2 regions of the Allobosea sp. 124 genome follow, and region 2 is predicted to be linked to the other one. Evidence: predicted binding sites of a transcription regulator. Region 2 holds the regulator's gene; the other holds the start of a gene.
What was found. The regulator HrcA, encoded in region 2, represses chaperone genes, less so after heat shock. The targets are predictions, from matches to a motif close to GTTAGCACTCNCNNNNNGNGAGTGCTAAC.
Positions count from the first base shown of each region.

Region 1: groES (co-chaperone GroES) is a predicted target of HrcA. The motif match lies at 8,774-8,802, and genes of this name have one in related genera.

Region 1 covers NZ_PZZM01000001.1:313,350-324,857, forward strand. Annotated here, with positions in the region: gene C8D03_RS01515 (UDP-glucose dehydrogenase family protein) at 1-481, shown strand, start outside; gene C8D03_RS01520 (DUF2076 domain-containing protein) at 598-1,404, shown strand; gene C8D03_RS01525 (L,D-transpeptidase) at 1,523-2,233, opposite strand; gene C8D03_RS01530 (hypothetical protein) at 2,512-2,724, opposite strand; gene C8D03_RS01535 (lipopolysaccharide biosynthesis protein) at 2,969-4,396, opposite strand; gene C8D03_RS01540 (sulfite exporter TauE/SafE family protein) at 4,589-5,353, shown strand; gene C8D03_RS01545 (GNAT family N-acetyltransferase) at 5,419-5,919, shown strand; gene C8D03_RS01550 (DMT family transporter) at 5,916-6,758, shown strand; gene C8D03_RS26325 (DUF930 domain-containing protein) at 7,009-7,602, shown strand; gene C8D03_RS01560 (PaaI family thioesterase) at 7,614-8,102, opposite strand; gene C8D03_RS01565 (MarR family winged helix-turn-helix transcriptional regulator) at 8,167-8,652, opposite strand; gene groES (co-chaperone GroES) at 8,865-9,152, shown strand; gene groL (chaperonin GroEL) at 9,198-10,835, shown strand; gene C8D03_RS01580 (ABC transporter ATP-binding protein/permease) at 11,133-11,508, shown strand, end outside.
Region 2 covers NZ_PZZM01000001.1:1,687,416-1,698,923, reverse strand. Annotated here, with positions in the region: gene hemW (radical SAM family heme chaperone HemW) at 1-762, opposite strand, end outside; gene rdgB (RdgB/HAM1 family non-canonical purine NTP pyrophosphatase) at 759-1,394, opposite strand; gene rph (ribonuclease PH) at 1,396-2,112, opposite strand; gene hrcA (heat-inducible transcriptional repressor HrcA) at 2,300-3,346, shown strand; gene C8D03_RS07890 (ankyrin repeat domain-containing protein) at 3,391-3,999, shown strand; gene C8D03_RS07885 (DUF3297 family protein) at 4,094-4,345, shown strand; gene C8D03_RS07880 (GNAT family N-acetyltransferase) at 4,315-4,902, opposite strand; gene C8D03_RS07875 (helix-turn-helix domain-containing protein) at 4,899-5,489, opposite strand; gene lepA (translation elongation factor 4) at 5,693-7,498, shown strand; gene ggt (gamma-glutamyltransferase) at 7,535-9,097, opposite strand; gene C8D03_RS07860 (NAD(P)H-dependent flavin oxidoreductase) at 9,355-10,281, shown strand; gene C8D03_RS07855 (hypothetical protein) at 10,355-10,834, opposite strand; gene C8D03_RS07850 (NAD(P)/FAD-dependent oxidoreductase) at 10,963-11,508, opposite strand, start outside.

The sequences.
Region 1 (11,508 bases), 1.4 Mb from region 2:
GCAGGATCTCGCGAGCCCGCTGCGCATCGTCGAGACCGTCGTTGCGGTCAACGACCAGCGCAAGCGCGCCATGGCGCGCAAGGTGATCGCGGCCTGCGACGGCAGTGTGCGCGGCAAGCGCATCGCCGTGCTTGGCCTCGCCTTCAAGCCGAACACCGACGACATGCGCGAAGCGCCTTCGCTCGCGATCATCGCGGCGCTGCAGGATGGCGGCGCCGAGATCGTCGCCTATGATCCCGAGAGCATGGGGCCCGCCAAGGCCCTGCTCAGCGGCGTCAGCTTCGCGGCCGACCCCTATTCCTGCATCGAGGGCGCCGATGCGCTGGTGATCGTGACGGAATGGGACGCCTTCCGCGCGCTCGACCTCGACCGGGTCAAGACAAGCCTGCGCACACCCATCGTCGTCGACCTGCGCAACATCTACCGCTCGGACGACATGCGCCGGCGCGGCTTCAGCTACAGCAATGTCGGCAATGCCTGAGGCCGCGATCTGACGCTGCGTCAGAGGCACCCGCGGGCGCCTTGATACCGTCACATGCAGGCACCACCTCTTGAGCGGCGGCGCATCCGCGCCGCCCGACATGAGAGGAGATGACGATGACGCCGCAAGAACGCGACGTGATCGCCGGGATTTTCGACCGCCTGAAGCAGGCGGCCAACCAGCCCCGCGACCCCGAGGCTGAAAGCTACATCGCGGAGCGCCTGCGCGAGCAGCCCTACGCGCCCTATGCCATGGCGCAGGCTGTCTATGTCCAGGAGAACGCGCTGACCAACCTGCAGGCACAGGTCGAGGAGTTGCAGACGCAACTGCGCGAGCTGCAGAACCGGCCCGCCGAGGCGCCCGCCCAGGCCGGCGGCTTCCTCTCCGGGATCTTCGGCGGGGCACAGCCGGCAGCGAGGCCGCGCTCGGTGCCGTCCGTTCCGCCGCGCTCGCAGGACGCGCCCTCCCCGGCATGGTCCGGGCAGCAGCCCGGCGCGATGGCGGCGGCTCCGGCCGGACAGCCCGGCCCCGGCATGCAACCTGGCCCCGGCATGCAACCTGGCCCGTGGTCGAACGCAGCGGCGCAGCAGCAGGCTCCCGGGCGCGGCGGCTTCATGGCGACCGCGCTGACGACGGCTGCCGGCGTCGCGGGTGGCATGATGCTCGGCAGCGTGCTGAGCAATGCCTTCGGCGGCGGGGCGGCGAAGGCCGCCGAGGCCAAGCCGGCCGAGGCGGGCGCCAGCCATCAGGCGCAGGATGCCTCCGCGAGCCCGGGGACCTCTGCGAACACCGATCAGGCCAGCTACAACGACGGATCGTCCGACCCGGCCAATTATCAGCAGGCAGCCCATGAGGAGCCTGTCGATAACGGCTATGACGACGGCTCGAGCCTGTTCGACGGCGGGGACGAGGACTGGGCCTGAGGCGCACGCCCTTGCCACGACACCGGGCCAGAGCCGCCACAAGGACCCGACATCACGAGAAACCCGCCCGGTTCGCACCGGGCGGGTTTTTTCATGGGCGTCGCGCGGGAGCGCGTGATCAGATCACCAGCACCCTGGCGCCGACACGCACGCGCTCATAGAGGTCCGTGACGTCATCATTGGTCATGCGGATGCAGCCGGATGATACCGCCTGGCCGATGGTGTGCGGCTCGTTGGTGCCATGGATGCGGTAGAGCGAGGAGCCGAGATACATGGCGCGCGCGCCCATCGGGTTTTCCGGGCCGCCCGGCATGAAGCGCGGCAGGTCGGGCCGGCGCTTGAGCATTTCGGGCGGCGGCGTCCAGGTCGGCCATTCCGCCTTGCGGCTGACGCTCTTCATGCCGGCCCAGGAGAAGCCGGGACGGCCGACACCAATGCCATAGCGCAAGGCCCGGCCGCCGGGCTGGACGAGGAAGAGGAAGCGCTGGGGCGTGTCGATGATGATCGTGCCCGGCTTGTGCGGACCGTCATAGGCGACCTCCTGCTTGTGGAAGCGCGGATCGATGACGCGCTCGATCGGGCGCTCCATCTCGATCGGCTGGCCCAGCGCCGCGACGCGCCTGCCCGGAGTCCGCTGTCCCGCCGCCTGCTCGAAGGGATCCATCTCGTAGCCGGCCTGCGGCCTGACGCCTTGACCATAGGCGGAATAGCCGCCCGGCCGGTTGTAGACCGCCCCGCCCCGCCCCGGCGGCGTCGGATCGCGGCCAGTCATCAGCATCTCGATGAAGCCACCGCCGTAATTGCCCCGCCCCGCCGAGGCGGTCGTCATGGGGTCGACCTGCGCGGGACGGCCATAGGGCTGGGCCAGCGCCGAGCCGGGAACGGCAGCGGCTCCCGACAGGACAAGCAGCGGAACGAAGAGGACTGGACGCATGACGCAACTCTCTCGACATCGACTGCGAGAAGCCTTGCGGCGCGCTTTAAAAGGAATGGTGAATCGTTGACTCTTCCGGGCCGGAGACGCCGGTTACCGGGCCAATTCAACGAATTAACCTTAGTGGAGCGGAAAAGGACAAGGTGAAGGAAGCGTTGCGGCGGGCCCGCTCCTCAGCGGCGGCAGCGCACGAACACCATGGTTCCGTAACGGTTCGCGACGCTGGCATCGACCCAGCGCAGGACGAGCGTGTTTCCATCGAAGGAGAGGATCTCGCGATCCTTAGAGTCACCGCCCTCGCCCGCCGGGCCGACATGGCTTCTGCCGATCATAGCGGGTTTGACGACGTGTTCCGTGGTCTTCGTCGCATCCGGACTGTGCAGCATGACGCCGCCCGACGGGCCTCTGGCGATGATGTAGGGCGCGCCGCATCCCTGACCTGGGCGGCATCGGCCTCGCGGAAATAGGAGGCCAGCCCCCAACGACCGATGAGCTGGTCTGCGGTCTGAGCCGCCGCCGGCGCGACGCCGCCGCCAAGCGCCATCGCACAGGCCGCCATCACGATCCTCGACCTCATTCCGGTCATCGCCTGCCCCCTTGTCGCATGTGGCCCGGTGCCTCGTGGCATGGTCAGCGCTGCCGTCCGCGCCGCGCCACCCACCAGAGCTGCAGCAGGGTGCGCCAGCGCGCGACATCGCAGATCAGGATAACGGCACCATAGACCAGTCCCCCCAGCACGACCTGCAGGAGCAGTTCCGGCACCGCGGCAAAACGATCCCGCAGCGGCCAGATCGCGGCCGCCATGGCCGCCACGGCAAGCAGGATCGCGCCGCAGTCGCGTGGTGGCGGCAGCACCGGGAGCGTGCGCAGCGCGGCGACGGCGGTGATCGCCAGCACGGAGAGGAAGGCCGCCGACTGCGCCCCGGCATAGACGAGGGCGCCCGAAGCCGACAAGGCAGCCACGACCGCAATGTTCACGCCGAAGCCGATCAGCGCCGCGAGCGTCGCCACCAGCGTGCGCTTTTCGATCAGGAAGGCGGGATAGAGCCCGGCCTGAAAGATCGCGATCGCGACGAAACCCGGCAGGAGCGGCGCCATATAGGCCGAAAAGCGACCCTGGAAGCTCGGCGGCACCAGGATGCGGTCGAAGGCCGGCAGGACCAGCGCGAAGCCCACGGCCGCCGGCAGCGCCACCGCGAGGACGATGACGATGTTGGCCGCGATGCGCTTTTGCGCCGCGCGCCGTCCGCGCGTCTCGTCGAGGCGGATGACCTGCCGCAACAGCACGATTTCCAGCGTGGCGCCGAGCGTGCCGAACAGGCGCAGGCCCATGTCGGAGGCAAGCGAGAAATAGCCGGCCTCGGCAAAGCCGTGCGCACCCGCCACCAGCGAGCGGTTGAGCAGGGGAATAAGCGAGTAGATCGCGTTGCCGGCGACGAGCGGCAGCGCATATTTCGCGAAGGTCCAGGCAATATCCCGGCGGGCAGCCGAGACCGAGAGCGGCGCATCCGCCAGCGTGCGGCGCACCGAAACCAGCGCGACGGCGGCGCTGAGCAGCCCGCCCAGCAGCACCACGGTCGGATCTCGCGTCAGCCAGGCGCCACCGACCATCAAGATGAGCGCCAGCAGGTTCTTGACGATGACCAGCCGGGCATAGGCGGCATCGAGGAAGCGCGCCCGCGCGACCGCTCCGTGATAGTCGAAGAGACCGGCACCGATGCCCGCCAGCACGGAGGCTGCGAGCATCATCGCCGGCATGCGAAAATCGATGCCGGCGACGACTGCCGCCAGCAGCAAGGCGCAGAGCGTCATGCTGACGCCGGCGATCAGAAGATCCAGCGTCGCGCGAATCTCGGGCTGCGTCTCGCGCGTCGCCAGCGAGTAGAAGCGCACCGCCGACAGCCTGATCCAGTCGAGCAGCGCCGTGTTCACCAGGACGATGATCGCCGCGCCGATGGCATAGCGCCCGAACTCGGCCGGGCCGAGGAAGAATGCGATCAGCAGCCCGAGGACGAAGTTCAGCCCGGCATTGACGACGAAGGGCAGCAGGACCGTCATCTGGTTTCCGTCACCTCATCCGGGCCCTGTCGTTCAAATCCCGTCGCCCAAAAGCCAGTCACCCGACCCTGTCGCCGCGGACATGGCGCCGATGCAGCAGGCGGCTTGGCGACTCAGTGCGCGGAGTGTGAACCTGCTATTCCAATGGCCTAGACGGCCCTCCGGCGTTTTCCAAGGGGAAGCACCCGCTCCATGCCCGGCGATCCGCTGTTCTATCTCGTCGGCTGGGCGACGACGCTCGTCATCGCGATCGGCAAGAGCGCCTTCGGCGGCGGTCTCGCCATCCTCGGCATCCCGCTGCTGGCGATGGTCGTCTCGCCTCTGGACGCGGCGATCATGGTCGCGATGCTGGTCTCGCTGATGGATCTCCTGGCACTGCGCAGCTTTGGCCGCGAGACCTGGTCGACGCCGGACCTCGCCTGGCTGCTGCCCGGGCTCGCGGCCGGCATCGGCATCGGCTACGTCGTCTTCGTGCGCATCGACCCGCGCATCGTCACACTGGTCATCGGGCTGACGACGCTTGCCTTCACGCTGCAATGGTTCCTGAAGGGGCGGCTCGCGGCAGCAGGCGCGCGGCCGGTCTCGGGCCGACTCGCCTTGCTCGCCGGCACGGTCTCGGGCTTCACCACCTTCGTCGCCCATGCCGGCGGCCCGCCCGTCGCGATGTATCTGCTCTCTCGTGGGCTGCCGAAGAGCGTGCTGGTCGGAACGACAATCGCCCTGTTCACGCTCGGCAACTGGCTGAAGCTGCCGCCCTATTTCATGCTGGGGCTGAAACATCCTGACGCCCTGTGGGGCGCGCTCGCGCTGGCGCCCGCCGTGCCGCTCGGGATCTGGCTCGGCCATGTCGTGCATCGGCGGCTCGACCAGAAGAAGCTGTTCCTCTGCTGTTATGCCCTGCTGGCGGTCGCCGCGCTGAAGCTGACGGTCGATGCTGCACTTGCTCTGCTGCGCTGACGGCATGGGGGAGGATCGCGGCGCACCCCTATCGCGGTGCCGGGATTGGCCCTAATCGAGCGGCCATGACCAGCCTGCCGCCTCCGCTGCGCCTTGCCCGCGACGACGATTCCGAGCCGCTCGCGGCCCTGATCGCGGCGAGTTTCGCCGAGTATCCGAACTGTTTCTTCGAATGGTCGGAGTTCCCGGAGCTGCGGCGGCCGGCCAGCCATTTTGCCGCCAAGGGCGGACAGCTCTGGGTCGCGGAGGCGCCCGGCGGCGGCATCGCCGGCTCGCTGGGCGCCACGCCGATCCCGGAACAGAACGCGGTCGAGATCACCAAGGTCTATGCCGCGCCAGCCTTTCGGGGCTCGGGACTGGCGCAGGCGCTGTTTGCGAAGGCGCTTCATTTCGCCGAAGGCGGCGGCTTCGACGCCATGATGCTCTGGTCCGATTCCCGCTTCGCTCGCGGCCACCGCTTCTACGAGAAGCTCGGCTTCCGGCGCTGGCCGGGCGAGCGCTATCTCGCGGACACCTCCGCGACCTGGGAATATCATTTCCGCCTGAACCTGCCGCAGCAGGCATGACCGCCGGGCCGGCTCTTCGCGCCCTCACAGGCATCGCGCTCCTCACCGTCATGGATGCGGTGGTGAAGGCGCAGATGCAGACCCATCCGTTCGTCCTGACGCTGTTCATGCGCTTTGCCATGGGCGGGCTCTGCGCGCTCGCGGTGCTCGCCTTCGTGCGCCCGCCCGCACCGACGCGCGCGAGCCTGATCGGCAACGCCATCCGGGTTCCAGTGGTGGTGCTGACGGCCGGCAGCTTCTTCTATTCGCTGTCGGTGCTGCCGCTGGCGGAGGCGCTGACGCTCGCCTTCCTCGCGCCGGTCTTCGTCGCACTGCTCGGCGGTGTGCTGCTCAAGGAACGGATGGACAGCCGCATCCTGCAGGCGCTCGGCTTCGGCGTCGCGGGCATGCTGATGATGGTCTGGCCGCGGCTGCAGGGCCATGTCAGCGGCGCCAGCCTCGGCGTCGCAGCCGCCCTGTTCTCCGCCATCGCCTATGCCTTCAACCTGATCCTGCTGCGGCGGATCGCGATGAAGGAACATCCGGCGATCATCGTGGCCTTCCAGAATTGCGGGCCGGCGCTCTGTCTCGCCATCCCTGCCGCGCTGAGTTTCGTGCCGATGACGGCGCGCGACCTGCTGATTTATCTCGCGGCCGGTGCGCTCGGCGTCGCCGGCCATCTGACGCTGACCTCGGCCTTCGCCCGCGCCGAGGCGTCGCGACTTGCCCCGCTGGAATACACGGCGCTGATCTGGGCAAGCCTGCTCGGTTATTTCGTCTTCGGCGAGGTGCCGCTGATCACGACCTATGCCGGCGCCGTCTTGATCGTGGCGGGAGCGATCGCGATCAGCCGGCGATAGGCCGGCCGTAAATTCGCCGGTTTGGTCGGCCTCTTGCGTGGCCGGGCTGGTGTGCAGGAGGGGGCCGCCGATGAGACCGATCCTCGTTGCCGCGGCCCCGCTGTTCGCAGCCGGGCTCGCCGCCGCGCCCTGAACCATGCGGCCTCCCGCGCCCCTGCGGAAGAGACCGGCGACGCTTGCCGTCATTGTCTCGTTTGGACTGCATCTGGCGCTTCTGGGTGCCCTGGCCCTATTGCCAAGCATCGAGCGTTTGCAGCAGGAGCCCGACCAGGGCATCGAGGTCGAACTCGTCACGCCGGAGCAGATCGGGCTGCCAGCGCCAATGCCGACCGCGGAGCCCGCGCCTCCGGCAGCAGGCGAGGCTCCGCCCGCGGCCTCAGCCTCGGCGGCCCCTGCGCCGGCCAGCCCGCCTCCCGCTGCGCCACCCGCCGCGCCTCCTGCTGTGCCGGCCGCGCCGGTGCGCGTCAGGGCACGGCGGCTGCTCTCCGGTGAGGTTCTCTCGAACCCGCACAGCCGCGGAACGCGGGACGCCCTTGCGCGGATGGACGAGGCCGAGCGCATCGAGCAATTGTGCAACCTCGAAGCGATGGGCCAGATCCATGCCTGGAAGGCCGCGTTCGAACCGGACCGGGTCGTCGCCTATGCGATGGGGGGCACGAAGCTCCTGAAGACGACGATGCAGGCCGACGCCGCTGCGTTCCGCAGCAAGCGGCAATGGTATCGCCTGCAGTTCAGATGCGAACTCACGCCAGACCGCAAGGCGATCGGCGGCTTCGAGTTCATGGTCGGCGATCCGGTGCCGCGCGACCAGTGGCTCGCGCTCGATCTGCCGGAGGTCCACTGAGACATAAGCTGCTAGCGCCCGGCGCCTTGCCCCTTCGCCGGAAAGATCATGCAGGTCTCGGTGCCGTGCGCGAGCAGCTTGCCGCGCGCATCGACGAGGCGCCCCTCGGTGGTGGCGACCGTGCCGCCACGGTGGATCAGCTTGCCCTCGCAGCGCACCGTGCCGCTTTCGGGCATGACCGGCCGGACATAGTTCACCTTCATCTCCAGCGTGGTGTAGCCCTCGCCGGCTTTGAGCGTCGCATGGGTGGCGCAGGCCATGGCGGAATCGAGGATCGTCGCGGTCCAGCCGCCATGGATCGTCCCGAGCGGGTTGAAGAAGCGCGCCGACGGGCGGCCGACGAAGACCACCCTGCCCTCCTCGACCTCGACCAGGTCGAAATCCATCGCATCCGCGAAGGGCGGGCCCGGATGATGCCCCGCGATCATGCCGCGCAGGAAATCGAGGCCGCTGCCCGCCAGCAGGGTGTCCCGCGATACCACTCCGACCTCGCGTGCCATCGACCGCCCTCCACAGCGTGTAGATACACGTTATGGACAAGTCCGCCGTCCGGTCAAGCCGGTCTCAGGGCGCCCCGCGCGCGACGCGACGCAACGCCTTCAGCCTGTCGCGCATCTCGCTCCAGTTGTCCTTGCCGAGCCCACCTTCGATCCGCTCCTGCGCCTGCCGCCAATGCGGGATCGCGGCCTCGATCGCGGCCCGTCCCTTCGCGGTCACGGCATGAATCGAGGCGCGGCCCTTGCACTCGACCGGCTCGATCAGCCCGGCGGTCACGAGCAATTGCAGGTTGCGCGTCAGCGAGGTGCGTTCCAGCGCGAAGCGGTCGGCGAGTTCGGTCACCGACCGCCAGGCCCCGGTCGAGAGCGCCGAGAGCAGCACGAACTGCGTGATCTTGAGCCCGCTCGGGCGCATCGCCTCGTCATAGGCGCGCGTCACGGCGCGAGCGGTCATGCGCACATGCAGCGCCACGCAGGCGCGCGCGATGTCGTCCAGCGGCGGGGCGGGCCGGGACGCATCCTGCCGAGCGGGATCGGGCGCATCTGTCGTCATTCCGCCATGCTACCGTGTTCGAACGCCGATGCCAGCCGGCCCCGCCGCCGGCGGCGGATTCACCTTTCGTCGGGATCGTTTCTTGACTCGCGGCGGGCACGCGCCTATCTCCCCGCCATCGGTTGGCACTCACGGATCGAGACTGCTAACAGATGCCCATCGCGGGCAATCTGACGCCCGCATCGAATTTGTACCGAGAGGAAGACAGAACCATGAAGTTCCGTCCGCTGCATGACCGCGTCGTGGTCCGCCGCCTTGATGGCGAAGAGAAGACCAAGGGTGGCATCATCATCCCCGATACCGCCAAGGAAAAGCCCCAGGAGGGCGAGGTGGTGTCCGTCGGCCCCGGCGCCCGTGACGACGCCGGCAAGCTCGTCGCGCTGGACGTCAAGAAGGGCGATCGCGTCCTCTTCGGCAAGTGGTCCGGCACCGAGGTCAAGATCGACGGCCAGGATCTCCTGATCATGAAGGAATCCGACATCATGGGCGTCATCGGCTGAACGCCTGAGACCGCTCTTTCCGTCATTTCATAAGGAGTTGCTCTCATGGCAGCCAAAGACGTCAAGTTCTCCACCGATGCGCGCGACCGGATGCTGCGCGGCGTCGAAATCCTCGCCAACGCCGTCAAGGTCACGCTGGGTCCGAAGGGCCGCAACGTCGTGATCGACAAGTCGTTCGGCGCTCCGCGCATCACCAAGGACGGCGTCACCGTCGCCAAGGAGATCGAGCTCGCCGACAAGTTCGAGAACATGGGCGCCCAGATGGTGCGCGAAGTGGCCTCGAAGCAGAACGACCATGCCGGCGACGGCACCACGACCGCCACCGTTCTCGCCGCCGCCATCATGCGCGAAGGCCTGAAGTCGGTTGCGGCCGGCATGAACCCGATGGACCTGAAGCGCGGCATTGACCTCGCTGTCGAGGCCATCGTCGCCGACCTCAAGAAGAACTCCAAGAAGGTCACGACCAACGCGGAAGTCGCGCAGGTCGGCACCATCTCGGCGAACGGCGACGAGTCGGTCGGCAAGATGATCGCGACCGCCATGCAGAAGGTCGGCAACGAGGGTGTCATCACCGTCGAGGAAGCCAAGACCGCCGAGACCGAACTCGACGTCGTCGAGGGCATGCAGTTCGACCGCGGCTATCTCTCCCCCTACTTCATCACCAACTCCGAGAAGATGGTGGCGGAGCTCGAGGACCCCTATATCCTCATCTTCGAGAAGAAGCTGTCCTCGCTCCAGGCGATGCTGCCGATCCTCGAAGCCGTCGTGCAGACCGGCAAGCCGCTGCTCATCATCGCCGAGGACGTCGAAGGCGAGGCCCTGGCCACGCTCGTCGTCAACAAGCTCCGTGGCGGCCTGAAGGTCGCTGCCGTCAAGGCTCCGGGCTTCGGTGACCGCCGCAAGGCCATGCTCGAGGACATCTCGATCCTGACCGCCGGCCAGATGATCTCGGAAGACCTCGGCATCAAGCTCGAGACCGTGACGCTCGCCATGCTCGGACGCGCCAAGAAGGTGCGCATCGAGAAGGAGAACACCACGATCATCGACGGCGCCGGCAAGAAGAAGGACATCGAGGCCCGCGTCCAGCAGATCAAGGCGCAGATCGAAGAGACCTCTTCGGACTACGATCGTGAGAAGCTCCAGGAGCGTCTGGCCAAGCTCGCCGGCGGCGTCGCGGTCATCCGCGTCGGCGGCGCGACCGAGGTCGAGGTCAAGGAGAAGAAGGACCGCGTCGACGACGCCCTGAACGCGACCCGCGCGGCCGTGGAAGAAGGCGTTCTTCCGGGTGGTGGCGTGGCGCTCCTGCGCGCCCTGTCGACCGTCAAGTCGATCAAGACCGCCAATGACGACCAGAAGACCGGCGTCGAGATCGTCCGCAAGGCGATCATGGCTCCGGCCAGGCAGATCGTCGACAACGCTGGCGATGACGGCGCGGTCGTGGTCGGCAAGCTGCTCGAGTCCAAGGAATACGCCTTCGGCTACAATGCCCAGACCGGCGTGTACGGCGATCTGGTCAAGGCCGGCATCATCGACCCGACCAAGGTCGTGCGCACGGCGATCCAGGACGCGGCTTCGATCGCCGGCCTGCTCATCACCACCGAGGCGATGATTGCCGAGCTGCCGAAGAAGGATTCGCCGATGCCCCCGATGGGCGGCGGCGGCATGGGCGGCATGGACTTCTGAGGAAGTCCAGACGCCCGACGCGTCAAAATGCTGGAACCGGGCGGGCCCGGTTCCAGTGGCGGCATGGACTTCTGATCCAAGCCTCTCAGCACAGAACTGCGGAAGGCCCGGCGCAAGCCGGGCCTTTTTCATTTCCGCGTCGTCCCATGAACGCCGTCGAAGCCGGCCCCAAAAGCGGCTTTCCGCCCGATGACAATCTGCTCATCTTGACGCGACGCCATTGAACGGCCGCATCCGCTGCGACATGGTCGGCTTCGCGGTTCTTGCCGCGATTCAATCGTTGATCAGGAACTGCCGATGCGCCCGTTGAGTTTCGCCGTCGCCGCGCTCGCCCTTGTGGCGCTCATCGCTGGCCAGCAGAGCGGTGCGGCCGGTACGATCGGCATGGGCGTGGTCGGCATCCTGCTGGCGCTGGCGCTGTTCCGCTCGACCGAGATCGACTTCTTCCTGAAGATCTTCTCCGGCATCTTCGGCTCGGAATATGTCGTCTTCGGCGCCGGCGCGCTGCTGGCCCAGGGTGGCTACTGGCCGCAGGACTGGATGGCCGCGGCCCCGCCGACGAGCCTCGCCACCACCGTCGCGGTCTTCGGCATCCTGATCTACGCGATCTCGTTCATCCCGGTGGTGCAGCGCATCGCGCGGATTTCCTCGCCCTATTTCCTCTCCGGTGAGG
Region 2 (11,508 bases):
GTAGACCGGCAGGCCGTGCTTGGCCGTGATCTCCTGTGTAATCTCGTAGAGCACCGCACCCGCCTCGTAATCGGGGATCGCGAGCTTGCCCGCCTTGAACAGCCGCTCGAACATCGTGTCGGGCTCGATGGTGAGCTGGTAGAGCGAGAGATGCTCGGCCGCGTGGCTGATCGCCAGCTCGAGTTCGGCCCGCCACAGCGAAGGCGTCTGCCCGACCGAACGGGCATAGATCAGGTCGAAGGAGTAGCGCTCGAAATATTTCCGCGCGATCGCGACGGCGTCCAGCGCCTCTTGTGCCGAGTGCATCCGCCCCAGCGCCTTGAGATCGGCGTCGTTCAGCGCCTGCACACCGAGCGACACGCGGTTGACGCCGGCAGCGCGAAAATCAGCGAAACGCCCGGCCTCGACGCTGGTCGGATTGGCCTCCAGCGAGACCTCGCAGTTTGGATCGATAGCCCAGAACTCGCCGATCGCATCGAGGATCGCGCCGACCGTCCGCCCCTCCATCAGCGAGGGCGTGCCGCCGCCGAAGAAGATCGAGGATACCGTACGGCCGGGCGCGAGCTGCGCGCGATGGCTGAGCTCGCGCCGGAAGGCCGCGACATAGCGTGCCTGGTCGGGCGGCTGCAGTCGGACATGGCTGTTGAAGTCGCAATAGGGGCATTTGGCCAGGCAGAAGGGCCAATGCACATAGACCGCGAAGCCCGCATCCGAGGTCGGATGCAGGATGGCGCCTTCGGCGAGGGCGGCCGCGCCGCTCAATGCGGCTTCCGCAGGCAGGCGGCGGCCAGCAGCGTGAAGGCCCGCGCCCGGTGCGACAGGGCCTCGGCCGCACCGCTCTTGATGGTCGTGCTCATCTCCGCGAAGGTCTGGTCATGGCCGTCCGGCTGGAAGATCGGGTTGTAGCCGAAGCCGCCCGTGCCACGCGGCTGATCGACGATCCGCCCGTGGACTCTGCCCTCGAACAGCTCCTGATGTCCGTCCGGCCAGGCAATCACCAGCGCCGAGACGAAATGTGCCCGCCGCTGCTCGGGGGAGGTCGCGTCACGCTTGGCCATTTCAGCGAGGACCCGCGCCATCGCCGGTTTGAAATCCTTGCCGGGCCCGGCCCAGTTGGCCGAGAACAGGCCGGGCGACCCGTCGAGCGCATCGATGCAGAGGCCGGAATCGTCCGACAGCGCCGGCAGGCCGCTGGCCTCAGTCGCCGCCACGGCCTTGATCGCGGCGTTCTCGGAGAACATGTAGCCGGTCTCGTCCGGCTCGGGCAGGCCGAGTTCGCCGGCCGAGACCAGCTCGATCCCGTAAGGGGCCATCAGCTCGCGCATCTCGACGAGCTTGCCCTTGTTGTGGGTCGCGAGAACGACCTTGCCGGTGAGGAGGCGGTGCCCGCTCATCTCAGGCCACCGCCGCCTTCTGCAATGTGACGAGTTTGCCCACTCCGCCCTTGGCGAGCTTGAGCAGCGCCATCAGTTCCTCCTCGGAGAAGGGCGCTCCCTCGGCCGTGCCCTGCACCTCGACGAGGCCGCCCGAGCCGGTGATGACGAAATTCGCATCGGTCTGCGCGCCGGAATCCTCGATATAATCGAGGTCGAGCACCGGATTGCCGGCGACGATGCCGCAGGAGATCGCAGCGACATGGTCCTTCAGCGGGTTCGATCCCTTGAGCATGGAGCGGCCCTCCATCCATTTCAGAGCGTCGTGCAGCGCCACCCAGGCACCCGTGATAGAGGCCGTGCGGGTGCCGCCATCGGCCTGCAGCACGTCGCAGTCGACGACGATCTGGCGCTCGCCGATCGCGGTCAGGTCGACGACGGCGCGAAGCGACCGTCCGACTAGGCGCTGGATCTCCTGCGTGCGGCCGGACGGCTTGCCCGAGGTGACCTCGCGGCGGTTGCGCTCATGCGTGGCGCGCGGCAGCATCGCGTATTCGGCGGTAACCCAGCCCTTGCCGGTGCCGCGCAGCCAGGGCGGGCCCTTTTCCTCGACAGTCGCGGCGCAGAGCACCCGGGTTTCGCCGAAGGTCACCATGCAGGAGCCTTCCGCATAGCGCACGACGCCGCGTTCGAGCGTCACCTTGCGCATTTCGTCTGCGGCGCGTTTGGAGGGTCGCATGGGAAGATCCTGATTGTTCTGGGTTGGCGGCTTGTAGGCGGTTGGCCGGGACGGGGCAAGGTTGAGCCGGCCGAGCGCCGTTTTCGCTTGATCCCGCGCGGGGCAAAGCGGACAATAACCCGATGTCGAACCTGCTTTTTCGTCCGAAATGAGCGCCCATACGCCGCGTCCCGAATCCCCGAGCGGGTTGATCGAGACGGACCAGCGTTCGCGCGAGATTTTCCGCCAGATCGTCGACGGCTACATGATGACGGGTGAACCCGTCGGCTCGCGCAACATCGCCCGCCTGCTGCCCATGGCGCTGTCGCCGGCGACGGTGCGCAACGTCATGACCGATCTCGAGCTGGCCGGGCTGATCTACGCCCCGCACACCTCGGCTGGGCGCCTTCCAACCGAAAGAGGCCTGCGCTTCTTCGTCGATGCGATGATGGAAGTCGGCAATCTGACCTCCGACGAGCGCACGCGCATCGAGGCGCAGATGAAGGCGGCCGCAACCGGCCGCACGCTCGATGGCACGCTGACCGAGGCCTCGGCGCTGCTGTCTGGCCTCTCGCGCGGCGCCGGTGTCGTCGTCACCACCAAGGCGAATGCGCGGCTCAAGCACATCGAATTCGTCCGGCTCGACCCGACGCGGGCGCTCGTCGTGCTGGTCGCCGATGACGGCACGGTCGAGAATCGGTTGCTTGCCCTGCCGACTGGCCTGCCGGCCTCGGCGCTGACCGAGGCTGCGAATTTCCTCAATGCCCGGATCATGGGCAAGACGCTGGGCGAGCTGCGCCGCGAGATCGCGGAGTATCGCACCCAGATGGAGAGCGAACTCGATGCGCTGACGGCGCGACTGGTGGAGAGCGGCATCGCCACCTCGTCGGGGCCGAGTTCCGACCGCCATCTGATCGTGCGCGGCCAGGCCAATCTGCTGGAAGACCTGAAGGCACAGGAGGATCTCGAGCGCATCCGCCTGCTCTTCGGCGACCTGGAGACCCAGACCGACGTCATCGACCTGTTGTCGCGCGCCGAGGCCGGCGACGGCGTTCGCATCTTCATCGGCTCGGAGAACAAGCTGTTCTCGATGTCGGGCTCCTCGATGGTGGCCGCGCCCTTCCGCGATGCGGAGCAGCGCATCGTCGGCGTCGTCGGCATCATCGGCCCGACGCGGCTGAACTATGCCCGGATCGTGCCGATGGTGGATTACACGGCGAAGGTGGTCGGGCGGTTGCTGGATGGTGGCTGGTGAGCAGGTCGGGCGCCATGCTCGCAGGCGTATTGGGTTTGATGCTGATGACGAGCGCTGCTGATTCAAGTTCCAGCCTGATCGATGCCGCCGCCGCCGGGCGAGCCGCCGAGGTGACCCGTCTCGTTGCGGCAGGGGCCGCTCTCGAAACACAGGATTCGCAGGGACGCTCCGCCCTTCTGTTGGCCGTCGCCGGAAATCATGTCGCCGTCGCCCGCACGCTGCTCGATGCCGGCGCGAGCCCGAACACGCAGGCGGCCAATCGCGACACGCCCTGGCTCCTGGCGGGGGCATCGGGACGAGCCGAGATCATCACCGCGATGCTGCCACGCAAGCCCGATCTGACGATCCGCAATCGCTATGGCGGCAACGCCCTGATCCCGGCCTGCGAGCGCGCCCATGTCGAGGCCGTGAAACTGCTTCTGACCAGCGGCATCGATGTCGATCACGTCAATGATCTCGGCTGGACCTGCCTTCTGGAGATCGTGATCCTCGGCGATGGCGGCCCGCGCCATCAGCAGGTTGCGAAGCTGGTGCTCGACGCCGGTGCCAGTCCCGGTCTCGCGGACAAGGATGGCGTGACGCCGCTGGCCCATGCCCGCCAGAGAGGCCAGAGCGCGGTGGCGGCCCTGATCGAGCAGGCCGGCGGCCGCTGATCCCTGCGGATTTGGCATCGCTGCCGGATCGCGCTACCTCTGCCGCCAACGCGGCCTGGCCGCCGCCCGAAATCCGCACGCAAGGCTTTTTCCGATGACTGACACGCTCCCCGATCGCCTCTCGTCCAATCCGAACAGCCCGTTCTACAACGAGGAACTGCTCGCGCGGGACATCGGCGTGCGGTTCAAGGGCGTCGACAAGACCAATGTCGAGGAATACTGCGTCAGCGAGGGCTGGGTACGTCTGACCGCCGGCAATGCCAAGGACCGATTCGGCAATCCGATGACGGTGAAGCTAAAGGGCGACGTCGAGCCCTATTTCCGCCAGGCGGCGTCGGAAGCCTGAACGGCTCTCGGGCCAGGCTCTTGTAGAAGCAGGCTCTTGTAGAAGAAGGTCGCGTCGCAGTCGCGCCCGTCCGGCATCAGGGCGTAGCGTGGAATGGTACCGACCTCGATCCAGCCCAGCTTGCTGTAGAGCGCGTGCGCGGCACTCGCCCCGTCGGTGTCGAGCACCAGCAGGTCGCGGCCGCGCCGCTTCGCCTCGGCCTCGGCGGCACCCAGGAGCCGCTCGGCGATGCCGCGGCGGCGCGCGCCCGAATGCACCAGCATTTTCGCGATCTCGGCGCGATGCGGCTGGTTTGGCTTGCCGATGAGCTGGAGCTGCGTCGTGCCGACGATACGCCCGCCAAGCGTGGCGACGAAGAGGATGGTGCGCCCGGCCGCGACCTCGGTGGCGACGCCCTGCCAGAAGCGTTCATAATCCGCCATCGCCGCGCCTGCCATGAAGCCGACCGAAGCGCCGCCCTCGACGGCATCGGCGAGGATGTCGGTCAGCGCCGGGATCGCCGTCTGCGCCGCCTCCGCATCGAGTTGGCTGATCGTGACCGCGTCGGCTGGCGTCATGTCCGTCGTCCGTTCCAGTGGTCGGCCGCGGTAAGCACGACCGCATAGCGTGCCGTCCCGGCGCCGGGGTTGCAAAAGCTGATCGGCCCGTCCAGCAGCATGGCGAGGCAGTCGCCGGCGATAAGCCGATGCTCGCGCTCGCCAACCGCGATCACGAGCTCGCCTTCCAGCAGCCAGAGCTGCTGGTCGAGCCGGAAGCCGCTGCGTGGGGCATCCAGCAGGACGCGCGCGCCGGCCGGCATCTCGACTTCGACGATCTCGAGCTGCGAGCCGGTGCCGGCCGGCGAGACGGTGCGGCGCCGGTAGCCGCTGGCCGGATCGGTCCAGACCGGCTGCTGGTCGCGGCGCGCGAGCGGGCCGGCGCCGTGGTCCTCGCGAAAGAGGGCAGACAGCACGATGCCGAGTCCGGCGCAGAGTCGGTCGAGCAGCGCTGCCGTTGGGCTCGATTCGCCGCGCTCGACCCGCGAGATCATCGCGCGGCTGACCCCGGTGCGCTCGGCCAGCGTGTCGAGCGTCCAGCCGAGGCCCTGGCGCGTGGCCTTCAGCCGGGTGCCCAGCCGGCGGTCGAGGTCAATATCGGCATCCATATCCATAAAATGAGATTTATTCCATGATATTGGAAAAGCAAGCGATGATTTGGGCTTTGCCGCCCTTGCGAGGGGGTGGAGCGACGGCGCGATCCAGCAGCGTGTCGAGCGCCGCCGCATCTGGATTGTTTCATTGCGCCCGCAATGACGCGGTGCCTGCGCAAACGCTTGGCGCAATGCGGCATCGCTGCTATTCCCGCGCCATGAGCACGAAGACCTTCGACAACATCCGCAATTTCTCGATCGTGGCGCATATCGACCACGGCAAGTCGACGCTGGCCGACCGGCTGATCCAGACCACCGGCACGGTGGCGGCGCGCGACATGAGCGAGCAGATGCTCGACTCGATGGATATCGAGAAGGAGCGCGGCATCACCATCAAGGCCCAGACCGTCCGGCTCGATTACCGCGCCCAGGACGGTAAGGATTACATCCTGAACCTGATGGACACGCCCGGCCATGTCGACTTCGCCTATGAGGTCTCGCGTTCGCTGGCGGCTTGCGAAGGCTCGCTTCTGGTCGTCGACGCCTCGCAGGGCGTCGAGGCGCAGACCTTGGCGAACGTCTACCAGGCGCTCGATGCCGGCCACGAGATCGTCACCGTCCTCAACAAGATCGATCTGCCCGCAGCCGAGCCCGAGCGCATCAAGCAGCAGATCGAGGACGTGATCGGCCTCGACGCTTCGGAGGCCGTGCCGATCTCGGCCAAGACCGGCATCAACATCGAGGGCGTGCTCGAGGCGATCGTCCAGAAGCTGCCGGCGCCGAAAGGAGACCTCGAGGCCCCGCTGAAGTGCCTGCTCGTCGATAGCTGGTATGACGCCTATCTCGGCGTCGTCGTTCTCGTGCGCGTCATCGACGGCACGCTGAAGAAGGGCATGACCATCCGCATGATGCGGGCCAACGCCGCCTATGGCGTCGACCGCGTCGGCGTGTTCAAGCCGAAGATGACCGAGGTCAAGGAACTGGGGCCGGGCGAGGTCGGGTTCTTCACGGCCTCGATCAAGGAGGTCGCCGATACGGCGGTGGGCGACACCATCACCGACGAGAAGCGCCAGACGCCGCAGGCTTTGCCGGGCTTCAAGCCGGTCCAGCCGGTGGTGTTCTGCGGCATCTTCCCGGTCGATGCCGCCGATTTCGAAGTGCTGCGCGCCGCAATGAGCCGGCTTCGCCTGAACGATGCCAGCTTCTCCTATGAGATGGAGACGTCGGCTGCGCTCGGCTTCGGCTTCCGCTGCGGCTTCCTCGGGCTGCTGCATCTGGAGATCATCCAGGAGCGGCTGGAACGCGAGTTCAACCTCAACCTGATCTCGACCGCACCCTCGGTCGTCTATCACCTCAATCTGCGCGACGGCACGGTGCTGGAATTGCACAACCCGGCCGACATGCCCGACGTCATGAAGATTGAGACGATCGAGGAGCCGTGGATCAAGGCGACGATCTTCACCCCCGACGAATATCTCGGCTCGGTGTTGAAGCTCTGTCAGGACCGTCGCGGCGTCCAGACCGACCTGTCCTATGTCGGATCGCGCGCCAAGGTGGTCTACGACCTGCCGCTGAACGAGGTGGTGTTCGATTTCTACGATCGGCTGAAATCGATCTCCAAGGGCTACGCTTCCTTCGACTACGCCATCACCGATTATCGCGAGGGCGACCTCGTGCGCATGTCGATCCTGGTCAACGCCGAGCCGGTCGATGCCTTGTCCATGCTGGTCCACCGCTCTCGCGCCGATGCCCGCGGCCGTGCCATGTGCGAGAAGCTCAAGGACCTGATCCCGCCGCACATGTTCCAGATCCCGGTGCAAGCGGCGATCGGCGGCAAGATCATCGCCCGCGAGACCATTCGGGCGCTGCGCAAGGACGTGACCGCTAAGTGCTATGGCGGCGACGCCTCGCGCAAGCGCAAGCTCCTGGACAAGCAGAAGGAAGGCAAGAAGAAGATGCGGCAGTTCGGCCGGGTCGAGATCCCGCAGGAAGCGTTCATTGCCGCGCTGAAGATGGACGACTGAGCCAAAGGCGCCGGCCGCAGCCGGCGCCATCTGGTTCTACCAGCCGAGTGCGCAGCCATCCTTGCGGTGGTCGGAGCCGGCCAGCAGCACGCCGGTCTCATGGTCGATCGCGATCGCCTGTCCGCCGCCGATCGCGGCTCCGGGTGCCGTAAAGACGAAGCCGCGCCGCTCCAGCTCGGCGCGCACGGCCGGCGGCAGCGTCCTTTCCGCCTCGATCGCGGTCTGCCCGGGGCGCGGGAAGACGCGCGGCAGCGAGATCGCGGTCTGCAGGTCGAGCCCGTAATCGATCAGCTTGCTGACCAGATGGGCGTGGCCCATCGCCTGATAGTGCCCGCCCATCACGCCGAAGGAGAGGCGGACCTTGCCGTCGCGCGTCATCATGCCGGGGATGATGGTGTGCAGCGGGCGCTTGCGCGGCGCGATCGCATTGGGGTGGCCGGCCTTGAGCATGAAGCCCTGGCCGCGGTTCTGCAGCAGCACGCCGCTCTTCGGTGCGACCAGCGCGGCGCCATAGGGGTTGAACACCGAGTTGATGAAGCTGACCGCCATGCCGTCGCCGTCGACGACACTGATATAGACGGTGTCGGCATGCTCGACCGCCGAGGCGGTGAAGGAGGGCAGCTCCGCGATCGCCTGCTTGAGATCGATCTTGCTGCGCAGTTCGGCTGCGAGTTCCTCCGACAAAAGCCAGTCCAGCGGGACCTCGCTCTGGCTCGGATCGGCCAGCACCGCGTCGCGCACGGAATAGGCCAGCCGCGACGCCTCGATCTCGACATGCAACCGGTCGGCGGAGAGTGGGTCGCTCCCCGGCTCGAAGCCCGACAGGATGTTGAGGATCATCAGCGCGATCACGCCCTGGCCGGCCGGCGGGCATTCATGCACCTCGTGGCCGCGGAAGCGCGTGCTGATCGGCGTGACATAGCCGCCCTTCGCCGCGCGGAAATCCTCCAGCGTATGCAGCCCACCGAGTTCGCGCAGGCGGTCCACCATGTCCTGGGCGATCTCGCCCTCGTAGAAGGCGGAAGGACCGCGCGTGGCGATCGCCTGCAGCGTCGCCGCGAGCTCCGGCTGGTGATGCACTTCGCCGGCAAGTGGAGCCCGTGCACCCGGCAGGAAGACGCGGGCGGCATGCGGGTCCTTCGCCAGCAGGGCCGCCTGTCCGGCCCAGTCGGCCGCGACGCGCGGCGAAACGGCATAGCCGTCGCGGGCGAGCGCGATGGCCGGTTCCAGAAGCTTTGCAAGCGGCAGGCGGCCATGGTCCTTGACCAGCGTCGCCCAGGCCTCGACCGAGCCCGGCACGGTCACGGCATGCGGCGACTGGCGCGGGATTTCGGTGAAGCCGTGTTCGAGATACCAGTCGAGGGTCGCGGCGGCCGGCGCGCGGCCGGAGCCGTCATAGGCGATGACCTTGTCGCTGCCGCCCGCCGCCAGCAGCACGAAGCAGTCGCCGCCGATGCCGGTCGAGCCCGGCTCGACGACGCATTGCACGGCACAGGCCGCGACCGCGGCGTCGATCGCGTTGCCGCCGGCCTGCAGGATGTTGATCGCCGCCAGCGTGGCGGCGGGGTGGGAGGTCGCGGCCATTCCGCGCCGGCCCATCACCACCGAGCGGCCGGGCTGCTCGAAATCACGTTGGTTTTGGGTGCTCACGTCGCTGTCTCCAGAGGTCGGTCGGCTTCGGGCCGGATCGGTCCTTCCGAACTCGCCCAGCCGTTGGCGTTTGGCAAGCGCGTCGGGCGCGTCCCGGCCCTGCGGCGGGTTCCACACGGGCGCGCGCGCTGATACGAGCGATGCTCGACCAAGAACATCCATGATCGAAATCTGACGATCAGAATCCGATGCTGGGGAGACCGACCGTGCCGCTACCTGCTTCGCTCGCCGGGCGCCTGCGCCTGCCCGCCATCGCCTCGCCGATGTTTCTGGTCTCGGGCCCCGATCTCGTCGTCGAGACCTGCAAAGCCGGCATCCTCGGCACCTTTCCGGCCCTGAACCAGCGCAGCAGCGAAGGCTATGCCGGCTGGCTCGACGAGATCGGGGGGCGCCTGGCCGACAGTCCCGAGGCCGCGCCCTTCGGGGTCAACCTGATCGTTCACCGTTCCAATCCGCGGCTCGAGCAGGATCTGGCGATCACGGCGCAGCACAAGGTGCCGCTGGTCATCACCTCGCTTGGCGCGGTGCCCGATCTGGTCAAGGCGGTGCATGGCTATGGCGGCGTCGTCTTTCACGACGTCATCAGCCTGCGCCATGCGCAAAAGGCGGCCGAGGCTGGCGTGGACGGCGTCATCGCGGTTGCGGCCGGGGCGGGCGGCCATGCCGGCCTGATGAGCCCCTTCGCGCTGGTCGCCGAGATCAGGCGATTCTTCAAAGGCACGATCGTGTTGGCGGGCGCGATTTCGAACGGTGCCCAGATCGCCGCGGCGCAGATGATGGGGGCCGATCTCGCCTATCTCGGCACCCGCTTCATCGCCACGGTCGAGAGCATGGCCGATCCCGCCTATAAGGAGATGTTGCTGCGCACGCGTGCTGCCGACATCCTCTACACCCCAGCGATCAGCGGCGTGAACGCCAATTTCATGCGCGAAAGCATCGAGGCCGCCGGGCTCGACCCGGAGAATCTGACGTCCCATGGCAAGCTCGACCTCGGCAACGAGGCCAAGGTCTGGAAGACGATCTGGTCGGCCGGGCAGGGCGTCGGGTCGATCGAGGACGTCCCGAGCGTGGCCGAACTCGGCGCGAGGCTGCTGGCGGAATACCGGCAGGCGCGCGCCTCGCTGGCGGGCTGAGCGTCTTTGTTCAAAATCCCCGTCATCCCGGGTCAAGCCCGGGATGACGGGCCGCTTCCGTGCGATGGAGCGATCAGCTCTTCAGCTTGGTGTTGCACTGGCTCCAGTAGCCGCCGCCCTTCTCGATCCATTTCAGCTCGCCATTGGCGTTCACGGTCTTGTTGGCGTTGTACTGGTCGGCGCAGGTCTTGAGTCGGGCCTTGCCGGCGGACAGGTCCGAATACTTCGCCGCAACGGCCTTCGGGAAGACCGCCGCCTTGGCCTTGCCGGCCACGACAGGCTTGGCCGGGGTAGCGGCTGGCGCACTGGCGGGCGTCACGGCAGGCTTTGCCGGCTCGGTCACGGCCGCCGCTGCCTCATTGTCGTCGGCATCGTCGTCACCGCACTGGGCCTTGCGGAAATCGTTCCACTTCTGGCCCTTGAGCGTGTTGGCCTTCTTGGCGTCCTGATATTTGGTGCTGCATTCCTTCATCGTCAGCGCGGCGGCTGGCGTCACCGGCAACATCGCCAGCGCGAAGAGGGATGCGGATGCAAGAATGGCGTTCCTCAGCATGGTCTTCTCCATCGCAAGGCTGGTCTGAGCCCCCGGCCATCGCACTCTCATTCGCGGGGCGTGGCAAGTGGCATTTTCAGGGCAGGCAAGGCCGATCCGGGGCAGGCAAGGCCGGGTGCCTGCCGGTCTCAGGCCAGCGAGCGCAGGTCGAACTCCGGATCGGCAGCTTGCTCCGGCGTCGGCCAGCGGCCCGCAGCCAGCAGGCGGCGGCCTATCATATGGTCGGCCGGCCGGTTGATGCTCTCGATCGCGGCGAGCCGGTCGCCATCGTAGCGGAACAGCGAGAAGCGCCCCTCTGACGTCGAGCCACGCAGGATGGCAGGGCCGCCGGCGACGCCGAGGCCGACCATCTGCAGCTTGACGTCGTACTGGTCGGACCAGAACCAAGGCACGGCTTTGTAGGGCTCGGGCCGGCCTGCGATGGTGCTGCCTGCGGCGCGGCCCTGGTCATGCGCGTTCTGGACCGAGCTGAGCCGAAGCCGGCGCCCCGCGACGAGATTGGGATGGCTGGTGCAGTCACCGGCAGCGAAGATCGCCGGGTCGGAGGTGCGGCAGAGCTCGTCGACGACGATGCCGTCTTCAACCGTCAGCCCCGCCGCAGCCGCGAGCTCCGTATTGGGCACGGCGCCCACGGCCGCGAGCACCAGATCGCAGGGCAGGCGCGAGCCGTCGGT